One region of the Mesorhizobium sp. M0960 genome, then DNA from elsewhere that is predicted to be linked to it. Evidence: predicted binding sites of a transcription regulator. Region 1 holds the regulator's gene; each other region holds the start of a gene.
The links. The regulator LexA, encoded in region 1, represses DNA repair genes until DNA is damaged. The targets are predictions, from matches to a motif close to TGTTCNNNNTGTGTTCNG.

Region 1 (7,123 bases):
GAAGCACATATGCAGGAAGTTGGCTGCGAAATTCAGTTCGTTCTTCGGATAAATGAACGGCTGGCCGATGTGGTATTTATACGCCATCGCCGCGATCGTCGGCATCTTGGCGATCAGCCGCATCGAGGCGACCATGCGCTGATAAGGGTCCGAGATATCGGTGGAATCGTGATAGAAGGCGGACAGCGCGCCGACCACGCCGCACATCACCGCCATCGGATGCGCATCGCGGCGGAAGCCGGTGAAGAAGCGCGACATCTGCTCATGCACCATGGTGTGGCGCGTCACCCGGTAGTCGAAATCGTCCTTCTGCGCCTTGGTCGGTAGTTCTCCGTAGAGCAAGAGATAGCAGACTTCGAGGAAGTCGCCGTGCTCGGCCAGCTGGTCGATCGGGTAGCCGCGGTGCAAGAGAATACCGGCATCGCCATCGATGAAGGTGATTTCCGATTCGCAGCTCGCCGTCGACGTAAAACCGGGATCGTAGGTAAATACGCCGGTGGTGCTGTAGAGCGAACCGATGTCGATGACATCAGGTCCTACCGAACCACTTCGTATCTTGAATTCATGGGTTTTGCCGTCGAGTTCCAGTTTTGCCGTCGACGCCTGGGTTTTGCCGCCAAATTCCATCTTTGTCGCAGGTTCGGTCATAGCAAACTCCTTTTTGTTTCCTCAGGCCGGCAACGGCAAAACATTGAACCCAACACGTCAAAAGCATCGGAATACGCACATTTGCGCCCGCAATTGAATCTGCGCGCCAGATTAGGCCAAGACCCAATGTTGCACTGCGAAACACACCTTTCAATGCCAATCTTCTTGGGCCAGTTTCCTAATCGATTTGATCGGCAATCCGCGCCAGGCCTTCCTCGCGGCCAAGCACGGCCAGCACATCGAAGACACCGGGCGAGGTGCTTTTGCCGGTGAGCGCGGCGCGCAGAGGTTGGGCCACGGCGCCGAGTTTGTGGCCGCCGGCCTGCGCATAGTCGCGGATCGCGGCTTCCGCCGAGGCGGCAGACCAGTCCGAAATCGTGGCCAGTGCCGCATGAGCGCCCCGCAGGATCGCGCGCGCCTCACCGCTGAGCAGCGCCGCCGCCTTCTCGTCGACCGGCATCGGCCGCTCGACGAACAGGAATGCAGCCCCTTCAACAAGTTCGACCAGCGTCTTGGCGCGCTCCTTCAGGCCTGGCAAAGCGGCAAGCAATTGCGCCTTGCGTCTGTCGTCGAGGCTAGCTGCGATCGCCGGACCGCCGTCGAGATAGGGCAGAGTGGCGATGAAGATGTCGAGCAGCGCCGCGTCGTTCATGCGGCGCATGTGCACGCCGTTCAGCGCCTCGAGCTTGGCGAAGTCGAAACGGGCGGCGCCCTTGTTGACGTCGCCAATGTCGAACCATGCGATCATGTTGGCGATCGACATGATCTCATCGTCGCCGTGGCTCCAGCCAAGCCTCGCCAGATAATTGAGCAGCGCCTCCGGCAGGTAGCCCATGGCGCGATAGGCCTCGACGCCGAGCGCACCGTGCCGTTTCGACAGCTTGGCGCCGTCGGCACCGTGGATCAGCGGGATATGCGACATCGACGGCACCTCCCACCCCATGGCATGGTAGATCACCGTCTGGCGGGCGGCGTTGGTCAAATGGTCGTCGCCGCGGATGATGTGGGTGACGCCCATGTCGTGATCGTCGACGACGACGGCATGCATGTAGGTCGGGTTGCCGTCCGAGCGCAGAATAATGAAATCGTCGAGATCCTTGTTGGGAAAGCGCACGTCGCCCTGGACGCGGTCATGCACAACCGTCTCGCCGTCTGTCGGCGCCTTGATGCGGATCGCCCCCTTGGCGCCGGCCGGCGCCTCGGAGGGGTCGCGGTCGCGCCAGCGGCCGTCATAGCGGGGAGGCAGCCCCTTGGCTCGTGCGCTCTCGCGCATTGCCTCCAACTCGGCAGGCGTCGCGTAACAATAATAGGCCTTGCCCATGCGAACGAGTTCCTCGGCCACCTCGCGATGGCGCGGCGCACGCTCGAACTGCGACACCGGCTCACCGTCCCATGTCAGGCCAAGCCAGGAAAGCCCGTCGAGGATGGCCGCGGTTGCCGCATCGGTGGAACGCTCGCGGTCGGTGTCCTCGATGCGCAGCAGCATCGTGCCGGCTGTGTGCTTGGCATACAGCCAGTTGAACAGCGCCGTGCGCGCCCCGCCAATATGCAGATAGCCGGTGGGCGAGGGGGCAAAACGGGTGACGACCTTGTCGGGCATGGAACTCTCAGGCAGGCGAAGGAAGTGGGTTTGCGGACTTTCGCGCGTTGCGCGTTCATGTAGCATAGGAGGTCGAGGGCGCAAGGGGCAGACCCGATGGCTGTGCGAGGCCGTGGTGCGGGCGAGGGCGAGGACGTTGGCAGCGGCGTCAGCGAACGCTTGCTGTTTGCCGCGCCCGTGCCTGTCCTGCCGGCACCGGCATTGCTGCCGGTTCCACGCTTTGATGCCCCGTCGCTGCCGGCGAGCGACCCAGCAACGGTTCTCGTGCCCGCGGCCGAGCCCATCGTGCGCCTACGCCGGCGTTTCCGCCTCCCGTCACCGTCCCGTATCCGCAACGGCGTAACCTCGGCGGTCGGCCTGGAGCTCGACCGTGGGGTCGCCTTCCTGCTGGTGCCGGTGTTCCTCGCATGCGGGGTGATCGTATATTTTGCGCTGGCGGTGGAGCCGGCCTTTCCACAGCCGATCGCAATCGTCGCCTTGGCAGCCCTCTGTGCCGTCGCCTCGCGGTCGTGGCCCAGAACCCGCCTGTGCTTCATGGCGGCGTTGCTCTGCGCGCTTGGCGTGCTTGCCGCCAAGGTCGAGACCTGGCGTGTCGGAACGCATATGCTCGGTTCCGAAATCTCGACGCGCCTCACGGGTCGCGTCGTATCGTTCGAGCCCATGGCGAGCGGCCGCATCAGGCTGACGATCGATGTGATCTCAACCGCCAGGCCGACACTGCGCTACATGCCGGAACGGGTCCGCGTTTCGGCGATGAAAATACCGGCTGAGCTGACCGCCGGTTCCGAGATCGCCGGCTATGTGCGGCTGCTGCCGCCGACCGGGCCGGTGCGGCCCGACAGCTATGATTTCTCCTTCGACAGCTATTTTGCCGGTATCGGCGGCAGCGGCTTTTTTCTCGGCAATCCGAAAGTCGTGTCGTCGGGCAGCATGCCGTTTGCCGCGCGGCTTTCTTCCGCGATCGAAGACGCGCGCGAATCCATCGCCGACCATATCCGCAGCCGCATCGGCGGCGCCGAGGGCGAGATTGCTGCTGCGCTGATCGTCGGCGTGCGCGCCGGCATTCCCGAGGAGATCAACGAAGCGATGCGGCGTACCGGCATCTACCACATCATCTCCATCTCGGGGCTGCATATGGCGTTGGTCGCCGGCACCATTATGGCGCTGCTGCGCGGCGCCTTTGCGCTGTTTCCCGATTTCTCATCGCGACGGCCGGTCAAGAAATACGCGGCGGCCGCCGCGCTTTTTTCGATTGCGGCCTACCTCGTCTTTTCCGGCATTGTGGTGGCGGCCGAACGCAGCTTCATCATGTTGGCGGTGATGCTTATCGCCGTGCTGTTCGACCGGGCCGCGCTCACCATGCGCAACCTGGCGATCTCGGCCATCGCGGTCATTCTGGTGTCGCCGCACGAGGTGGTCGGTCCGAGCTTCCAGATGTCCTTCGCCGCGACGGCGGCCCTTGTCGGCGCCTATGCAGGCTGGTCCGATTACCGCGCCGGCGGGGCCACCACGCCGCCGCCCCGGCGGTCGCCGCTACGCTTTGCCACTAGAAAGGTACTGCTGGGCATGGGCGGCCTGGCGATGACCTCGATCATTGCAGGGAGCGCCACGGCGCTTTTCGCCATATGGCATTTCCAGCGCGTGGCGCCGCTCAGCCTGTTCGCCAATCTGGCCATCATGCCTATCGTCTCACTGGTCGTCATGCCCTTCGCCGTCCTCAGTGCGCTGGCGATGCCGTTCGGCGCGGATGGGCCTTTCCTCTACGTGATGGGCAAGGGGCTGACGGCGATGATCGCCCTGTCCGGGTGGATCTCCGAGCGCTCGCCGATCGATGCGGTCGGGCTGATTTCGCTGAGATCTGTCCTTTTGGTGACGATCGCCCTCGTCATTGCCAGCATGGCGACGACCTGGTTGCGGCTCGTGGCCCTTCCTTTTGCGCTCGCCGGCTTGCTAACGACAACGCAGACGCGCGTACCCGATGTATTGATCTCGGAGGACGCACGGCTCGTCGCGCTGCCGATCGGCAGCGGTGAACTCGCGGTCAACCGGGCACGCCCGAATGAGTTCACCATCGACAACTGGAAACGCGCGCTCACATCAGAGGCTATCGTCGCGCCGGAAACACCTGGAAAGAACGATCCGCAATTCGACATTGCCGATCCGGCCGACTTACCGCCGGGCATGCCGTTCATTTGCACGGACGGTCTCTGCCTTGCCAGGCATCCATCCGGCGCGATCATCGCGCTAGCCAATGACCGCGATACTGCACGGCCAGCCTGCGCCTTTGCCAGCTTGATCGTCATCGACGACGCCACCGCCCATAATCCCTGCTACTACGATCGGCTGGTCCTCGTCGTCACCAAACGGCAACTGGCGCGCGCGGGAAGTGCGGCCGTCTATTTCGATCCACAAGCGGCAACACGCGCCGAAATCCGCTTCGCCGTCGAAAAATCATACCGGCCCTGGCACGTGCAGCGGAAATTTTCACGCGCGGCGCGGGGCATGCCGCCATACCGCAGAGCCGACAAGCCAAAAGCCGGCGCCAAGGGCGCAGCTCAGTAGCGGCGGATCAGCCCAACGAGCTTGCCCTGCACCTTGACCCTGTCTGGTCCGAAGATGCGCGTCTCGTAGGCCGGATTGGCGGCTTCCAGGGCGATCGAGGCGCCCTTGCGGCGGAACCGCTTCAGCGTCGCTTCTTCCTCGTCGACCAGTGCCACCACGATCTCACCGGGGCTCGCCGTATCGGCATTGCGGATGATCACCGTGTCGCCGTCGAAAATGCCAGCCTCGATCATCGAATCGCCTTTGACCTCGAGCGCATAATGCTCGCCGCCCATGATCATGTCCGGCGGCACCGAGATCGAATGCGTCTGGTGCTGGATGGCATCGATCGGCACACCAGCGGCGATGCGGCCCATCACCGGGATAGACACGGCGGCGACGATATCGTCGTCATTGCCGGCTGCAGGGACGCGCGACGATGTCGGCTTGCCTTGCCGAGGACCTTGCCCAAGACTGCCCTGGATGACACTCGGCGAGAACTTGCGTGCCGCATTGAGGCCGGGGGCGATCGAATCGGGCAGGCGCAGCACCTCCAGCGCACGGGCCCTGTTGGGCAAACGGCGAATGAAGCCGCGCTCCTCCAGCGCCGTAATCAGCCGGTGGATTCCCGATTTGGAAGCCAGGTCGAGCGCTTCCTTCATCTCGTCGAAGGAGGGCGGGATACCGCTTTCCTTCAGCCTTTCGTGGATGAACATAAGCAGTTCGTGTTGTTTGCGTGTCAGCATAGCGACCCCCAACAGAATCAGAAAAACAAACCCAGAACAAACACTATCTGTTCCAGTTGTGTTCCGCAACTGTTTAAAGTTTAATGAATGTGTTAGGGCTCGGGTAACGATACCACTCGCCAAACCGGGACGCTGCATTTTCACCGCCGCGGGCCTCATCGCCTTGATTCTGCTTTCGTTTGCGGCCTCTGGGTTTCCAGAAGGCGGCACTGGTATCGGCCGTCAGCCGGCAAAGGGGCACGGAATTGAAGCCGTATCGACTGTGCGGTTTGGTCAATGCACCGTGAACGAAACGAACTCAAAACGCCAACGTTGGGTTGGCTTGGCTCCTGGTTTCCACCGCGTGGTCAGGCAACTTGTCGCCGGTGGAGCCTTGCTGCGCGATACCAGGTAATGGAGAACCGCTCGTGACCGATGGATGCCGTCGATGCGTGTCCGGCGTTGCGGTGAATCTTGGGGAGCAGACAAATCATGACAGGAATTCCCGATCTCGTGGCCATAAGGGCGATGGATGCTGCAGATCCGCTGCGCGCGATGCGCGACCGCTTTGTGCTGCCGCAAGGAGTGATCTATCTCGACGGCAATTCGCTAGGGGCCGCTTCGCGTGCCGCTTTCGATGAATTGAGCAAGGCAGTGACCGAAGAATGGGCGCATGATCTCATCCGCGCCTGGAACACGGCCGGCTGGTTCAACATGCCGCTCGAACTTGGCGACCAGCTCGGGCGCCTGATCGGTGCCGCGGCCGGCCAGACGGTGGTCTGCGACACGACATCGGTCAACATCTACAAGCTGCTGCACGCCGCCATGGCCATGCGGCCGGAGCGGCAGGTCATCGTCGCCGAGGGCGACAGTTTTCCGACAGACCTCTACATGGCTGAGGGTGTGGTTTCGACGCGAAAAGATACGCTGCTGCGCCTCTCGGGGGTCGACGCGCCGAGCATCGAAGAGCTGATCGACGAACGCACCGCCGTGGTGCTGGTCAACCACGTCAACTACAAGTCGGGCGAACTGCGCGACATGCCGGCGCTGACGCGCAGGGCCCAGGAAGCCGGGGCGATGATCGTCTGGGATCTCTGCCACACCGCCGGTGCGATGCCAGTCGAGCTCGACACGGCAAACGCCGATTTTGCCGTTGGCTGCACCTACAAATATCTGAATGGCGGACCGGGCGCGCCTGCCTTCATCTATGCGGCTGAGCGGCATCTTGCCGACATCCAGCAGCCGCTCACCGGCTGGTGGGGCCATGCACGGCCCTTCGCCTTCGAGCCAGGCTATGCGGCCGGCACCGGCATCCGCCGGTTTCTGTGCGGCACCCAGCCGGTCCTGTCTATGCGCACGCTGAAGGGCGCGCTCGACATCTGGAACGATGTCGACATGACGGCGGTGCGCAAGAAGAGCATCGCGCTGGCCGATCTGTTCATCGAGCTTGTCGAGGCAAAGTGCGGCACTTACGGGCTAACGCTCGAAAGCACGCGCGACGGGGAAAAACGCGGCAGCCAGATTTCATTCATGCACGAGCATGGCTACCAGATCATGCGCGCGCTGATCGAACGTGGCGTGATCGGCGATTTTCGCGCCCCATCGACCA
Region 2 (7,123 bases), on a different contig from region 1:
ATTGGTGCGGGTGTCGAGCCCGGCATAATGCAGCATGAGCGGCGCCTTGATCTTCGGCACGTCCTCGGCCTTCGGCTGCATGCCGTAATAGGCAACGGCGGCTGCAAGATCCGGCGCGTTGACGGCCAGCATGTTCACCGTGCCGCCGCCCCAGCAGAAGCCGACGGCGCCGACCTTGCCGTTGCCGTCCTTGTGGCCTTTGAGGTAGGCGACCGTTGCGACGGCATTGGTGGCGACCTGTGCTGGATCGAGCTGGGAAAACAGGTCACGTGCCCTGTTTTCATCGGCCGGCGTGCCGCCGAGCGGTGTCATGAAGTCCGGGGCAAGCGCCACGAACCCCTCCAGCGCCACGCGCCGCGCCACGTCGCGAATATGCGGGTTGAGCCCCCGGTTTTCGTGCACGACGATGACCGTGCCCAGCTTGCCGGCCTGACCCGCCGGCTTGACCAGATAACCCTTCATCTCGCCGCCGCTGCCTGTATAGCTGATGTCCTCGCCTTTCACGCGCGGATCGTTTTCCGCGACGATTGCCGCCTGGGCCGAATTCGCCGCCAGCAGCGGCGAGATCGCGGCCGCTGCCGCACCCGACCCGGCAAGCCTGGTCAACTGCTCCATGAAGCGCCGCCGGTCGAGCGTCAGATGCGTGTATTCATCATAGGCATCGATCATCGCCTGGGTAATGACAGGCTTGGCGGGGCCGGCAGGTGTTGTCATGGCGCGCTCCTAGGTCTTCGGCCCCCGGCAGCAACATAGGGTCGAAGCCTGGCTGGTCCAGTCACGGCTGAGTGAGGGCTGCCATAAGTCTCTGCACGATGGCCTTGATGCCGCGTTGGTCCAGCAGGCCGAGACAGCCGCCGGCCCGCAGCTGACCAACGAGGTACTTGCATCGGTACCCGACCTGAAAGGGCATCTCGGGCTCTGAGGAACTTCTCTATTTCGGCAGCGTATAGGCCATCACATAATCGCCCGGCTTGGTGCCGACCGAGCCGTGGCCGCCGGCAACGATGACGACGAACTGGCGTCCGTCGGCTACCGTGTAGGTCATCGGTGTCGACTGCCCGCCGGCAGGCAGCCGCGCCTGCCAGAGCTGTTTGCCGGTCGTCAGGTCATAAGCGCGCACATAGTCGTCGACCGCCGCACCGAGAAAGGCGACGCCGCCGGCAGTGATCATCGGCCCGCCAATGCCCGGCACGCCGACCTTGAACGGCAGCGGCAGCGGCGTCATGTCGTAGACGGTGCCGTTGCGATGCTTGTAGACGATCTTGCCGGTCCGAAGGTCGGCGCCGGCCACATAGCCCCACGGAGGCGCCTGGCAGGGAATGCCGAGCGGCGACAGGAATGGCTTCAATATCACTGCGTAAGGCGCACCGTCATTGCGGTTCAGGCCTTGTTCGCTGCCCTTGGTATCGCCCGGCGGCGGCACGTCGGCGCGCGGCACCAATTTGGAGATGAACGCCAGGTATGTCGGCATGCCGAACATCACCTGCCGGACCGGATCGACTGCCACGCCGCCCCAGTTGAAGGTGCCGAAATTGCCAGGATAGATCAGCGAGCCTTGCAGCGACGGCGGCGTATAGCGGCCCTCATACCGCAGCTTCCGAAGCTCGATCCGGCAGGCCAGCTGGTCGAACATGGTGATGCCCCACATATCCGCGCCGGTCAGTGGCTTCGGACTGAAGCTGAGGTCCGAGACCGGCTGCGTCGGCGAGGTATGGTCGCCTTCGATCGCGCCGCCCGGCGCCGGCACTTCCTTGACCGGAACGATCGGCTCGCCGCTGCGCCGGTCGAGCACATAGAGGTCGCCCTGCTTGGTCGGCCCGACCAGCGCCGGCACCACACCACTGGCCGTGGTTATGTCGACCAGCGTCGGCTGCGCCGGCACGTCCATGTCCCAGAGATCGTGATGCACGGTCTGCCGCACCCAGCGCAATTGTCCGGTGTTGAGATCGAGCGCGGTGATCGAGGAAGAGAATTTCTCGTCATTGGCGCTGCGTCCGGCGCCGAGCTGGTCCGGCGTCTTGTTGCCGAGCGGCACATAGAGCAGGCCGAGCTTCTCGTCGGCGCTCGCCGTCGACCACATATTGGGCGAGTTGTTGGTGTAGGTCTGGCCCGGCGGCAGCGGCGTCGTCTGGTCCGGATTGCCGGAATCCCAATTCCATAACAGCGCGCCGGTGTCGGCATCGTAGGCACGGATGACCCCGGACGGCTCCTGCGTCGAATAATTGTCGTTGACCGCGCCGCCGACGATGATCTTGTTGGCGACGATCAGCGGCGCGGAAGTCGAATAGTAATAGCCCGGCTTCGGATATGGCATGTTGGCGAGCAGGTTCAGCGTGCCGCCCTCGGCAAATGTCGGACAGACCTGGCCATTCGCCGCGTCGAGCGCGATCAGCCGGGCGTCCGATGTCGGCAGATAGATGCGCGTGGCGCAGGGCTGGCCGGCGGCGATCTTGGCATCGGCATAGTAAGCCACGCCGCGGCAGGTCTGGTGCTGGCGGTCCTTGTTGAGCTTGACCTGCGGATCGAAACGCCATTTCTCCTTGCCGTTCGCGGCATCGATGGCGATGGCGAAATTATGCGGCGTGCAGATGTAGAGCGTGTCGGCGATTTTCAGCGGCGTCACCTGATAGGTCGTCTCGCCGATGTCGTCGGGCCCTTTCACGTCGCCGGTGCGATAGGTCCAGGCCGGCTGCAGATTGGCAACGTTTTCGGGGGTGATCTGGTCGAGCGGCGAATAGCGCTGGCCATATTGCGTGCGACCGTAATAGTGCCATTCGCCGGCCGGCACATTGCCGCCGAGTTCGGCCGTCGGCGTCACCTTGTCGGTGTTGAGTTGGCCGGCAATATCCTTTGGGTCCGTCGTCATCGAATAACCGGCGACGCCGAGCGATGCCAGCACCGCGAGGATCAGCGGCGCTCGTCCGTCGGGACCGGTAAGCCCGCGCCGCGCCCATGGCGTCAATAGCCACAGCGCGACAAGCACGATGATGCCGCCGCGCGGGCCGAGCTCCCACCAGTCGAAGCCGGTTTCCCAGACAGCCCAGGCGAGCGTGCCGAGCACGATCGCCGCGTAGAGCCACAGCGCCGTGGATCTGCGCCTGTAGAGCAGCCAGGCAGCGATCAGGAAAGCTATGCCGGCGATGACGTAATACCAGCTGCCGCCCAGCGTCACGAGCCAGATGCCGCCGCCGCCAAGCGCCAGGCCGATGAGGAAAAGGATCAGGGAGGTGATGACCACAGCCAAGACGGTGCTCCTTCGACTGGTGCGCTCCGCGACGCGTCCATGGGCAACCCCGCATTGCGTGCCTGCCCCCACGCAACTTTCTCCGGCCCGCTTCCCCTGTCAAGCAAGCTCGGCGTTTTACGGCGTCGACCCACGGCAAGCTCGGCGTTTTGGTTAGCGGACCCATTCAGATTGTGAGTCTACCGACTGGACAGAGAACAAAACGGAGACACTTCTGGCCTTTCGCTGCCGAATCACTACATTCGGGGAGAGATGTCCGGCTTTTCGGAAGACATGCCCTTTTTTGACGAACCGAACGCGCGGCCCGTGGCCCCGTCGGGCATCGCCGCGCGCGCCATGGCTGCCCGCAGCAATCAAAACAACGCGCCCGATTATCTCAACGGCCTCAACCCCGAGCAGCGGCTGGCGGTGGAAACCACCGAAGGCCCGGTGCTGGTGCTGGCCGGCGCCGGCACCGGCAAGACGCGCGTCTTGACCACCCGCATCGCCCACATCCTTGCCACCGGCAAGGCCTTCCCTTCGCAGATCCTCGCCGTCACCTTCACCAACAAGGCGGCGCGCGAGATGAAGCAGCGCATCGGCCTGTTGATCGGCGAAGGCAATGTCGAGGGCATGCCGTGGCTCGGCACCTTCCACTCGATTGGCGTGAAGCTGCTGCGCCGACATGCCGAGCTGGCCGGGCTCAAATCCGACTTCACCATTCTCGACACCGACGATGTCGTGCGGCTGATCAAACAGCTCATCCAGGCGGAAGGGCTGGACGACAAGCGCTGGCCGGCCAAGCAGTTCGCCCAGATGATCGACGGCTGGAAGAACAAGGGCCTCGGTCCCGCCGACATCCCCGAGGGCGATGCCCGTGCCTTCGCCAACGGCAAGGGCCGCGAACTCTACAAGGCCTATCAGGAGCGGCTGCAGACGCTGAATGCCTGTGACTTCGGCGATCTCCTATGTCACCCGATCCGCATCTTCCGCGCCAATCCGGACGTGCTGAAGGAATACCACAAGCGCTTCCGCTACATCCTCGTCGACGAGTACCAGGACACCAACACCGCACAGTACATGTGGCTGCGCCTGCTGGCCCAGCGGCCTCAAGGCAAGCCAATCTCCCCCCTCGCGGGGGAGATGTCCGGCAGGACAGAGGGGGGCGCGAAGGATCGCGACGCTTCCAATGGTCCTGGCGGAAACGCTGGCGGGACAGCGCCCCCCTCTGTCGGCTCCGCCGACATCTCCCCCACGAGGGGGGAGATTGGGCGCTCTTCGGCCGAAGGCCGCAAGCCCGACCGGGCGTCGGCCGGCCAGGCCGCCCCCGCGGAGGCCAGCGAGCGAAGCTCGCGCGCGGCCGTGAGCGAAAGCAAAGTTAACATCTGCTGCGTCGGCGACGACGACCAGTCGATCTATGGCTGGCGCGGCGCCGAAGTCGACAACATCCTGCGCTTCGACAAGGATTTCCCCGGCGCCACCATCATCCGGCTGGAGCGCAACTACCGCTCGACCGCGCACATCCTCGGCACCGCCTCGCATCTCATCGCCCACAATGAGGGCCGCTTCGGCAAGACGCTGTTTACCGAGAAGATCGCCGAGGACGACGAGAAGGTGCATGTCCACGCCGCCTGGGATTCCGAGGAGGAGGCCCGCGCCGTCGGCGAGACCATCGAGGCCTACCAGCGCCAGAAGCACAATTTGAACGATATGGCGATTCTCGTCCGCGCGTCTTTCCAGATGCGCGAATTCGAGGACCGCTTCGTCACGCTCGGGCTCAATTACCGCGTCATCGGCGGCCCGCGCTTCTATGAGCGGCTCGAGATTCGCGACGCATTGGCCTTCTTCCGCGTCGTCGCACAAGGCGCCGACGACCTCGCCTTCGAGCGCATCGTCAACGTGCCGAAACGCGGGTTGGGCGAGGCCACCATCCGCCAGGTCCACGACACCGCACGCGCGCTGCGCATCCCGATGCTGGAGGCGGCGGCAAAACTGGCCGAAAGCGACGAGCTGAAGCCGAAGCCGCGTGCCGCACTCCGCGAGGTATCAGCCAATTTCGAGCGCTGGCAAAAGGCTCTCGAAACCACCCCGCACACCGAACTCGCCGAGACCATTTTGGAGGAGAGCGGCTACACCGACATGTGGAAGAACGACCGCTCGGTCGAAGCGCCCGGCCGGCTGGAGAACCTAAAGGAGCTGATACGCTCCATGGAGGAGTATGAATCGCTGCGCTCCTTCCTCGAACATGTCGCGCTGGTGATGGACGCCGAGCAGAACGCTGAGCTCGACGCCGTCAACATCATGACGCTGCATTCGGCCAAGGGCCTCGAATTCGAAACCGTGTTCCTGCCCGGCTGGGAGGAAGGCCTGTTCCCGCACCAGCGTTCCCTCGACGAGGGTGGCCGGTCCGGGCTCGAGGAGGAGCGCCGCCTTGCCTATGTCGGCCTGACCCGCGCCAAGAAGAACCTGCATCTCTGGTTTGTCTCCAACCGCCGCATCCACGGCCTCTGGCAATCGACCATCCCGTCGCGCTTCCTCGACGAGCTGCCGGAAGCCCATGTCGAGGTCGCCGAGAGCGGCAACTCCTATGGCGGCTACGGCAATGCCTATGGTGGCGGCTCGTTCGCTCCCGGTCGTGGCGGCCAGGGGGCTGGAAGACAGAATCCTTATGGGGCGTCGCGCTTCGATAACATCGGTGGCAACAACGGCGCCGAGAAATCCGGCGCCTTCTCCAGCACCTATGCGACACCGGGCTGGCAACGTGCTCAGGCCAACCGCACCGAAGCGACCGACCGCAATTGGGGCACGCGCTCCGGCCACCAGGTCGAGCGCATCGGCTATGGCGAAACCGACTCGGGCTACGGTGCCGGCCGCACCTCGATCAAGGGCCGCACCATCGACGGCGAGCTGGTCGCCAAATCCGTCGCCGACACGCCCTCCCCCTTCAGCGTTGGCGACCGCGTCTTCCACCAGAAATTCGGCAACGGCAACATCTCGGCCATCGAAGGCAACAAGCTGACCATCGACTTCGACAAGGCCGGCCAGAAACGCGTGCTGGACGGGTTTGTCACGGGGGTTTGAGGCCGCCGGTCACCGATACCGCGCTTGGTTCCACTTATGGCCGAGCAGCGACAGGATGATGATCAGCCCGTTGAAGAACTGGACGTAGAAGCCGCTCAGTCCCGCCGCGACGACGCCGGTCTGGATGAAGGACACCGTAACCGCGCCGATCGCGCCGCCGACGACGGTGCCGATGCCGCCCCAGGTCGGCGTGCCTCCGACGAACACCGATGCCAGCACCGGCAGCAGGTATCCGTCGCCCGCCGTCGGCCACCAGGTGAAGTTGATCATTACCGAGAACGTGCCGGCGATCGCCGCGCCGATACCGACGAAGACGAACACTTTCACCCTGACGCGCTTGACATCGATGCCCATCTGCTGGGCGCTGTCGGGATTGTCGCCGACCACCTTGACCTGGGCACCGAAGCGATGGCGGTTGTAGAGCAGCGCCGACAGCACGACGAAGGCGATGGCCCAGAATATCTGCACCGGGATGCCGTAAAGCTGGCTGGAGAAGATCTTGTAGGCCCAGCTGTCGGCAAGGCCGGTCAGCGCGGTCGACCTGCCCTCGTTGATGATCTGGATCAGGCCGCGCAGCAGGAAATTCATGCCGAGCGTGGCGATCAGCGACGACAGCCCGCCATAGACGACCAGCGAGCCGACCAGGAAGCCGAGCAGCATGCCGGTGACGATTGCGGCGGCGATGCCGACGAACGGGTCGTAGCCGGCCTGCACGACCAGCGCGAAGACCCACGAGGCGAAGCCCATCGTCGCCGGAAACGACAGGTCGATCTCGCCACAGGTGACGACGAAGACGAGCGGCACCACCACGAACAGCGC
Region 3 (7,123 bases), on a different contig from region 1:
CAGGGTCGTGGATCTCAGGCACCGTTTTCTGATCACGGGACGTGGCGGCCGCGAACAGCGGCAAAGGTTCATCGCGTAGCGCCTTGATCGCCCAGAGCGCGTCGCGGCGGGCAAGATTCATATCCGGCAGAAAGGCGTCCGCCTCGGCGAGCTGGACAAGTGAAGCCGCCGGCACGCCGGCGCGGCGCCACAGATCGTCGACCGAGAGGAAGGGCTCATCGGCCCGCGAAGCAATGATCGCGGCCGCGTCATCATTGGCGAGACCCTTCACCATGCGCAGGCCGAGGCGGACAGCGAAGCGATCTTCGGCATTGGTCGGCTCCAGCGTGCAATCCCAGCGGCTGGCATTGACGCAGACCGGACGCACCTCGACGCCATGATCGCGAGCGTCGCGCACGATCTGGGCCGGCAGATAAAAACCCATCGGCTGCGAATTCAGCAACGCGGCACAGAAGACATCCGGATGCCAGCACTTCATCCAGGATGAGGCGTAGGCGATCAGCGCGAAGGAGGCGGCGTGGCTTTCGGGGAAGCCGTAGCTGCCGAACCCTTCGAGTTGCGAGAAGGTCTTTTCGGCAAACTCCGGGGTGTAGGCGTGGGCGATCATCCCGTTGATCAGCTTGTCGCGGAATTTCGAGACGCCGCCAGTGTGCTTGAAGGTGGCCATGGCGCGCCGCAGCTGGTCGGCCTCGCCGGCGGAAAAGCCGGCGCAGACCATGGAGACCTGCATCGCCTGCTCCTGAAACAGCGGCACGCCGAGCGTCTTGCCGAGAACACGCTCGAGCTCCGGCGTGGGAAACGTCACCTCCTCCGTGCCATCGCGCCGGCGAAGGTAGGGATGGACCATGTCGCCCTGGATCGGGCCGGGACGGACGATAGCGACCTCGATGACCAGGTCGTAGAAGGTGCGCGGCTTGATGCGCGGCAGCATCGACATCTGCGCGCGGGATTCGATCTGGAAGACGCCAAGCGTGTCTGCTTTGCGGATCATCGCATAGGTGCGTGGATCCTCGGCCGGGATCGTCGCCAGGTCGAGAGCAACGCCCTTGTGCTCGGACAGGAGATCGAATGACTTCTTCATGCAGGTGAGCATCCCCAGGGCCAGGACATCCACCTTCATGAATTTGAGGGCGTCGATATCGTCCTTGTCCCATTCCACGACCTGGCGATCCTTCATCGCCGCCCGTTCGATCGGCACGAGATCGTCGAGGCGATCATGCGTCAGGACGAAGCCGCCCGGATGCTGCGAGAGGTGGCGCGGCATGCCGGCAAGTTGCGCGGCGAGTTCGAGGGTCAGGCGCAGCCGCCGGTCGCCGAGATTGAGGTTGAGCTCGCGGGCGCGCTGCTCATCGACCGCCTCACCGTGGCCCCAGACCTGCGAAGACAGGAGTTTGGTCATGTCCTCGGGCAGGCCGAGCGCCTTGCCGACATCGCGGACGGCGCCCTTGGTGCGGTAGCGGATAACGGTGGAGCAAAGTGCTGCGTGATCGCGACCGTAGGTCTCGTAGACCCACTGCATGACGATCTCGCGCCGTTCATGCTCGAAATCGACATCGATGTCGGGCGGCTCGCGCCGCTCTTGGGAGACGAACCTCTCAAACAGAAGGTTGTTGCGTTCGGGATCGATGGAGGTGATGCCGAGCACATAGCAGACCGCTGAATTGGCGGCCGAGCCGCGGCCCTGGCAGAGGATGTCCTGGCTGCGGGCGAAGCGAACGATCGAGTTGACCGTCAGGAAGTACGGCGCATATTTGAGCGTCTGGATCAGCCGCAGCTCGTGCTTCAGGATCTTGAACACCTTGTCGGGCAAGCCCTCGGGGTAACGGCGGGCCGCACCTTCCCAGGTCAGTTTTTCCAGCGCCTGCTGCGCCGTGAGGCCCGGCATCGTTTTTTCCTCGGGGTATTGATAGGCGAGCTCGTCGAGCGAGAACCGGCAGCGGCCGGCGATTTCGACGGTGCGCGCCAGGGCCTCAGGATAACGGCTGAACAGCCGCGCCATTTCATCGCCCGGTTTGAGATAGCGGTCGGCATGACGTTCGCGGCGGAAGCCGGCGTCATCGATGGTGACGTTGTGGCGAATGCAGGTGACGACATCCTGCATCATGCGGCGGGCCGGCTCGTGGAAAAGCACGTCATTGGTAACGACGGTTCGCACCCCCATCGCGGCCGCCAGGTTAGCCAGCTCGTAAAGCCGGAGCTGGTCGTTCGGGCGCCTGCGCAAGGTGAGCGCCAGATAGGCGCGATCGCCGAAGATCTCGCGCAGCCGCCGCAAACGAACGGCACAAAGATCATCGGCGTGGTCGGGCACCAGGATCGCGATCAGACCTTCGCCATAGGCGACGACATCATCCCAATCGAGATGGCATTTTGCTTTGCCGGCCCTGCCCTTGCCGAGCGACAGCAGGCGGCAGAGCCGCGAATAAGCCGGTCGATCGGTTGGATAGGCCAGGATCGACATGCCGTCGGCGAGATCGAGACGGCAGCCGACGATCAGCCGGACGCCTGTCGTTTTCGCCGCTTCATGCGCGCGCACGATGCCGGCAAGCGAATTGCGATCGACGACAGCGAGCGCCTCGATGCCGAGCAGTGCCGCCTGCGCAAACAGCTCCTCGCAGGATGATGCTCCACGCAGGAACGAGAAATGCGACGTGACCTGCAGCTCGGCATATCGGGTTGAGCCAGTCATCCGAAGATCCCGTGCATGAACCATTTATGCGATCCGGTCGCGGCGTCTTCGCCGTCGCCGGCACGGAAGACCCAGTAGCGTTCGCCGTTCTCGTCCTCGACGTGAAAATAGTCCCTCACCGCCGCGAGCTCGGCGTCGCGCTTCCACCATTCCCCGAACACGCGTTCCGGGCCGTCCGCCCGTTTCACGCGGCGGCGCACCCCGCGCCAAGTGAAGGTCACGGGCGGATGGTCGGGAAGGAGTGCGACCGTCTCGATCGGCTCGGGCCGCGGCAGCAGCCGCGACGGACGCGGCCAATGGCCGGGCCAGCCTTCACCGGTATCGGGCGCCATCGGCGCAACACGTTGAACCGAGCGTTCGGGAACGTCGCTCTGCACCGGGGCGAAGCGATAGAGCCGGTCCTCGCCGACACGGTTGGCCAGGATGTCGATCACATCCGAGACATCGGGTTCGGGCGCTTCGGCGAGCGCGGAAATCATCTGCTTGGCCCGCAGCGGCTCGGCAACGGTCGCGGCAAGCCGCATCAGCTCGATGCCGAACCCGGGATCGATGGTCTCGATCTTATCGGTGAGAAGCCGGGTCAAGCGCTTCGTGTCACGCACCGGCATTGCCGTGCCGACACGGATCGCCTCGATGCGATTGTCGACGCGGAAGAACAGAAGATCGAGCCGGCGCGCGCCAAGCCCTCGCGTCTCGAGTGAGGCGCACAGTTCAGCGACCAGCTTGCCGGTATAGCGCGCAATTGTTTCTGCCGCGCCGATCGGCTCGGCAAAATTGCGGCGCACTTCGACGATTTCCTGCGGCCGGATCGGCTCGATCGGTTCGCTCACTCGTCCAAAGGCCTGGTCGAGGCGGCGGCCGGGCTCCGGTCCAAAACGCAAGGCGAGCGATGCGCGCGGCGTGCCCGCGAGATCCGCGATTGTCTCGAAGCCAAGCCGTCTCAGGCTATCGATCGTCGCGGCGGGAAGGCGGAGCGCAGCGATCGGCAAAGGCAAGATCGCTTGTGCAATGGAGCCGGATGGAACCACAAGCGTCTGCCGTGTACCGAAGCGGGCCAGTGCGTGGGCTGCTCCCCAGCTATCGGCGACCGCGCAGCGTGCAGCAAAGCCCGATGCGCCAAGCCGCTCGACCATCTCCGTGAGCATCGCCGCCTCGCCGCCATGCAGATGGTCGGCGCCGGTCGTATCGATGACAATGCCGTCCGGTGGATCAGCAGCGACGATCGGAGCGTAGCGGCGCAGCGCCCACAGCGCCAACCGCTCGAGCGCGATTTCGTCGGCCTCGGGCTCAGCGTCATGAATCGCGAGACCCGGGATGAGAGCCTGCGCCTTGCTCGCCGGCATGCCGATACGCAGACCGGCTGCGTGTGCTGCACCATCAGCGGCAAGCACAACACGGCGGCGGCCGTCGCGGCCGATGAGGACGAGCGGCGTCTCAGGCGGAGGCGCGGCGTCGCTCGATTTCCTTCTGAAGCGGTCTGTCGGCCACATCGGAAGGAAGAGCGATACGACCCTTGGCATCGCAAGCCTCCACTGTAAAATCTGCACTCTCTCCTGCGCGGCATCGGATCAGTTCGAGCTGCCACCGCGCACGCCCGACTCCCTGAACAGGCAGCGGTGTCGACGGCAGGACCGACACCCGCCAGCGTGTCTCGGCGGCGGTTGGCTGGCCAAAATCGGTTGCTTCAGTCTGTCGCCGCCAGCGGCGAATGGCGATGCCGATGGCGCCGGAGCTTTCGGCGGCGAGTTGAAGCCGCCGTGAGGCCGTCATCGAAAGCCGGGCTATCTCGGCAACGACAGCGCCAAAACCTCCGCGAAGACCCTCTTCGAAACAGGCGAGAACGGATTTTTCGTCGCCGGCTTCGACATAGATCACTCGTCCCGGAGGAAGGCCCGCCTGTTCGATCGCCGGCGCGAACAGGTCGGGCCGGGTAACGCACCACAGCACCTTGCCCACCGTGCGCGAGGCAATACCGGCGGCGAAGAGTGCCGCGGCTGCGCCATCGACGGAGCCATTTCCGCCACCCGCGACCTCGTGCAGACCGCCAAAAGCCAATCCCCCTCCCGGCAGAACCCTGTCAATCGCGGCGACTCCGAACGGCAAAACCGTACGCCCGCGTGCATTTCCACCTTCGAGACGCGCAATGCGGTCTCGAAGCTCGGAAATGGCAGCATGGGGCGCCGATACACTCATCTGACCCTTGAAACGCGGAAAGCCTGTGATATGTTCTACATTTGTTCTCGTCTTGGCTAAGAGTCAACCGGGATGATGTCGTGCCCCTGCGGAAGGCGTTCGAATCCTTCAATGCGAAAATGCGAGTTCCATTTTGGAGTTTTAGGCGCCACGGGTGTCCGAGAATTGTAGCATATTTCGGACTCAGTGCCGTTTTCGAACTGCAGGATGATACCGGACAAATCTTGCTCCTCGCGGGCGATGCCGTCCTGATCCAGGAGTTGCGTGAGGCGATGGAGAACTCAATCCCAATCATGGAAGGCGGGATACAGACCTCGAACCGTCTTCACCAGAGGGAATCTCATTGGATTTCACCCCAGCTTGACGGACCATGTTAATCCCAGCTTCCAGCAGAATCGAGATTTTCCCCTCAGGTGGCGCACAATTTGCGCTGAACAGCATGCCTCCGCGTCTCACTATCATCGGGTTATGAAATTCACTCATTGTGGCCTGTCCTCTCCCCCATTGTTGCCAATGAGAAATAGTCCTCCGTGCCGACCGCCGAAGCAAGCACGATCAGGTTCGAGAACTTCACAAAGTTAGGGTCTATTCGGGTTCCATAGCTTGGAAATCGTTGAACAACTCCGTCCAGCGGTCGACGAATTCCTTTTCGAATTTTTCAACCCCGCGTGACAGTGCGCGCTTCTTTGCCAGTCGCGCAACATCGACTTTCCAACCTTCAGGCAGCCCAATCTCTTGCGACGATGCCCAGGTTTCGATCTGCGGAACAATTGGCTTCCCAGGCTCCACGACGTCGGCGAAAACTTTGTCGGCTCCGCGTCCACGTTCCCAGCGGTCAATCACCTCCGCAAGAAAGGTTGGCGGGAAGAGATCCTCGATTTCCGAATTCGCGAAGCCGACGTATTTGTCGGTCGAAAGAACCCGTTCCTTTGCGTTTTGATAAAGGCCGTTCTCCATGTCGCGAGCCATCTTCCGCCCGGCTTCGTCGCCGTCAAAGATCATCACAGGAAGGATTTCGTCGCGCCCTGTCAGAATGCTGGCGACGACCTTTGCGTTCTTGGCGCCGTGGGACGGCGGGAACACCAACTCTCGCTTCGGGCTGATCTTCTTGCCGCCGATCAGCAGCGCCTTGATGGTCGCCAGGTAATGCTGGTCTGAAGGCCCCTCCACTATTACCGGATGGCAGCCGAGCAGAATACTCTCGGCGACGTTCATATTCAGAGCCGAATAGATCGCGTAAGTAGCCCCGTTCTTGCGCGGATCATCGTTACCCCTTCGCAAGTCGGCCGAGGCTTTGGTCGAACCATCGTCGCCAACATAGACTTTGCGAGCGCGGTCGAGCGAATCTGCGTCGACCAGAAAGGGGGAATGCGTCGTGTAGACGATTTGGTTGGTTCCAGAGAGGTTTTCGAAGAACGCCGAGAGGTCGCGTTGGGCCAGCGGATGCAGCGACAGCCCTGGCTCATCGAGCAGCAAAATTGCGTCGCGGTGATCGCGGCTGCTTTCGACCAGGAATATGAGATAGAAGCTCAGGAACCATTGCAGTCCACTACTCCTGTCTTCGAGCTCAACCTTTTCAGGGCGCTTGCTGTCGCTCACCCAAATTCGAAAATGATCGCCGTCCGCCTGGAACTCAAATGTGTAATTTCCCTGTTTCCACCAGTCCCGGAACCTCTTGGTGAGATCGGTCCCGGCCGAATTCAGCAGGATTGTCCGGTCACGCTTCTTGGTCGCGATTTCTGCGATTTCGGTCGGGTTCGGCTGACGACCCTGGGGATCCTTGAAATCCAGGCCGAGTTCGAGGATTTCCTCAGGATGCAACGTCACGAAACTGAATAGAACGCGAAATCTGCCTCTTTTCGCTTTCAACGCGTCCAACAGTTGCTGGAACCTGGGTACTATCGAGCTGGTGGGTGCCGGAGTTTCGGGGATCGCTGTTTCTAGCTTGGCCGCCACCTCGGCAATGCCTGTTGACGACCATCTTTCCTGCGATTTCACACTCTCGTTCGCCTCCACAAGCGATTTGAGCATTTCCGGCTTCAGGGAAGATTCCTTCGCGAGCGGGGAAATCGCCGCGATCTCGTTCTTGGCCTCTTCGATGGCTTTCTGAATTTCCTCCGATGCCGCGTCCGTCTGCGGCTTGTGTTTCGGAAACGCAATCTCATGCCGGCCGTCAAAATATCGGCTGACCTCGACAACATCCAGGTACTCCCGGCCGACTGCGGTCATTTCCGAAAGCTTGCC

Region 2: NKH63_RS01870 (ATP-dependent helicase) is a predicted target of LexA. The motif match lies at 3,438-3,455, and genes of this name have one in related genera.
Region 3: NKH63_RS28820 (ImuA family protein) is a predicted target of LexA. The motif match lies at 4,911-4,928, and genes of this name have one in related genera.

What each region holds. Positions count from the first base shown of each region.
Region 1 is NZ_JAMYNN010000007.1:12,385-19,507, forward strand. Features, by position in the region: gene gltA (citrate synthase) at 1-648, opposite strand, end outside; gene gltX (glutamate--tRNA ligase) at 827-2,248, opposite strand; gene NKH63_RS15095 (ComEC/Rec2 family competence protein) at 2,345-4,810, shown strand; gene lexA (transcriptional repressor LexA) at 4,804-5,535, opposite strand; gene kynU (kynureninase) at 6,007-7,123, shown strand, end outside.
Region 2 is NZ_JAMYNN010000001.1:349,863-356,985, reverse strand. Features, by position in the region: gene NKH63_RS01880 (dienelactone hydrolase family protein) at 1-714, opposite strand, end outside; gene NKH63_RS01875 (glucose/quinate/shikimate family membrane-bound PQQ-dependent dehydrogenase) at 932-3,244, opposite strand; gene NKH63_RS01870 (ATP-dependent helicase) at 3,497-6,304, shown strand; gene NKH63_RS01865 (ABC transporter permease) at 6,314-7,123, opposite strand, start outside.
Region 3 is NZ_JAMYNN010000026.1:42,126-49,248, reverse strand. Features, by position in the region: gene NKH63_RS28830 (error-prone DNA polymerase) at 1-2,686, opposite strand, end outside; gene NKH63_RS28825 (Y-family DNA polymerase) at 2,683-4,206, opposite strand; gene NKH63_RS28820 (ImuA family protein) at 4,121-4,879, opposite strand; gene NKH63_RS28815 (AAA family ATPase) at 5,465-7,123, opposite strand, start outside.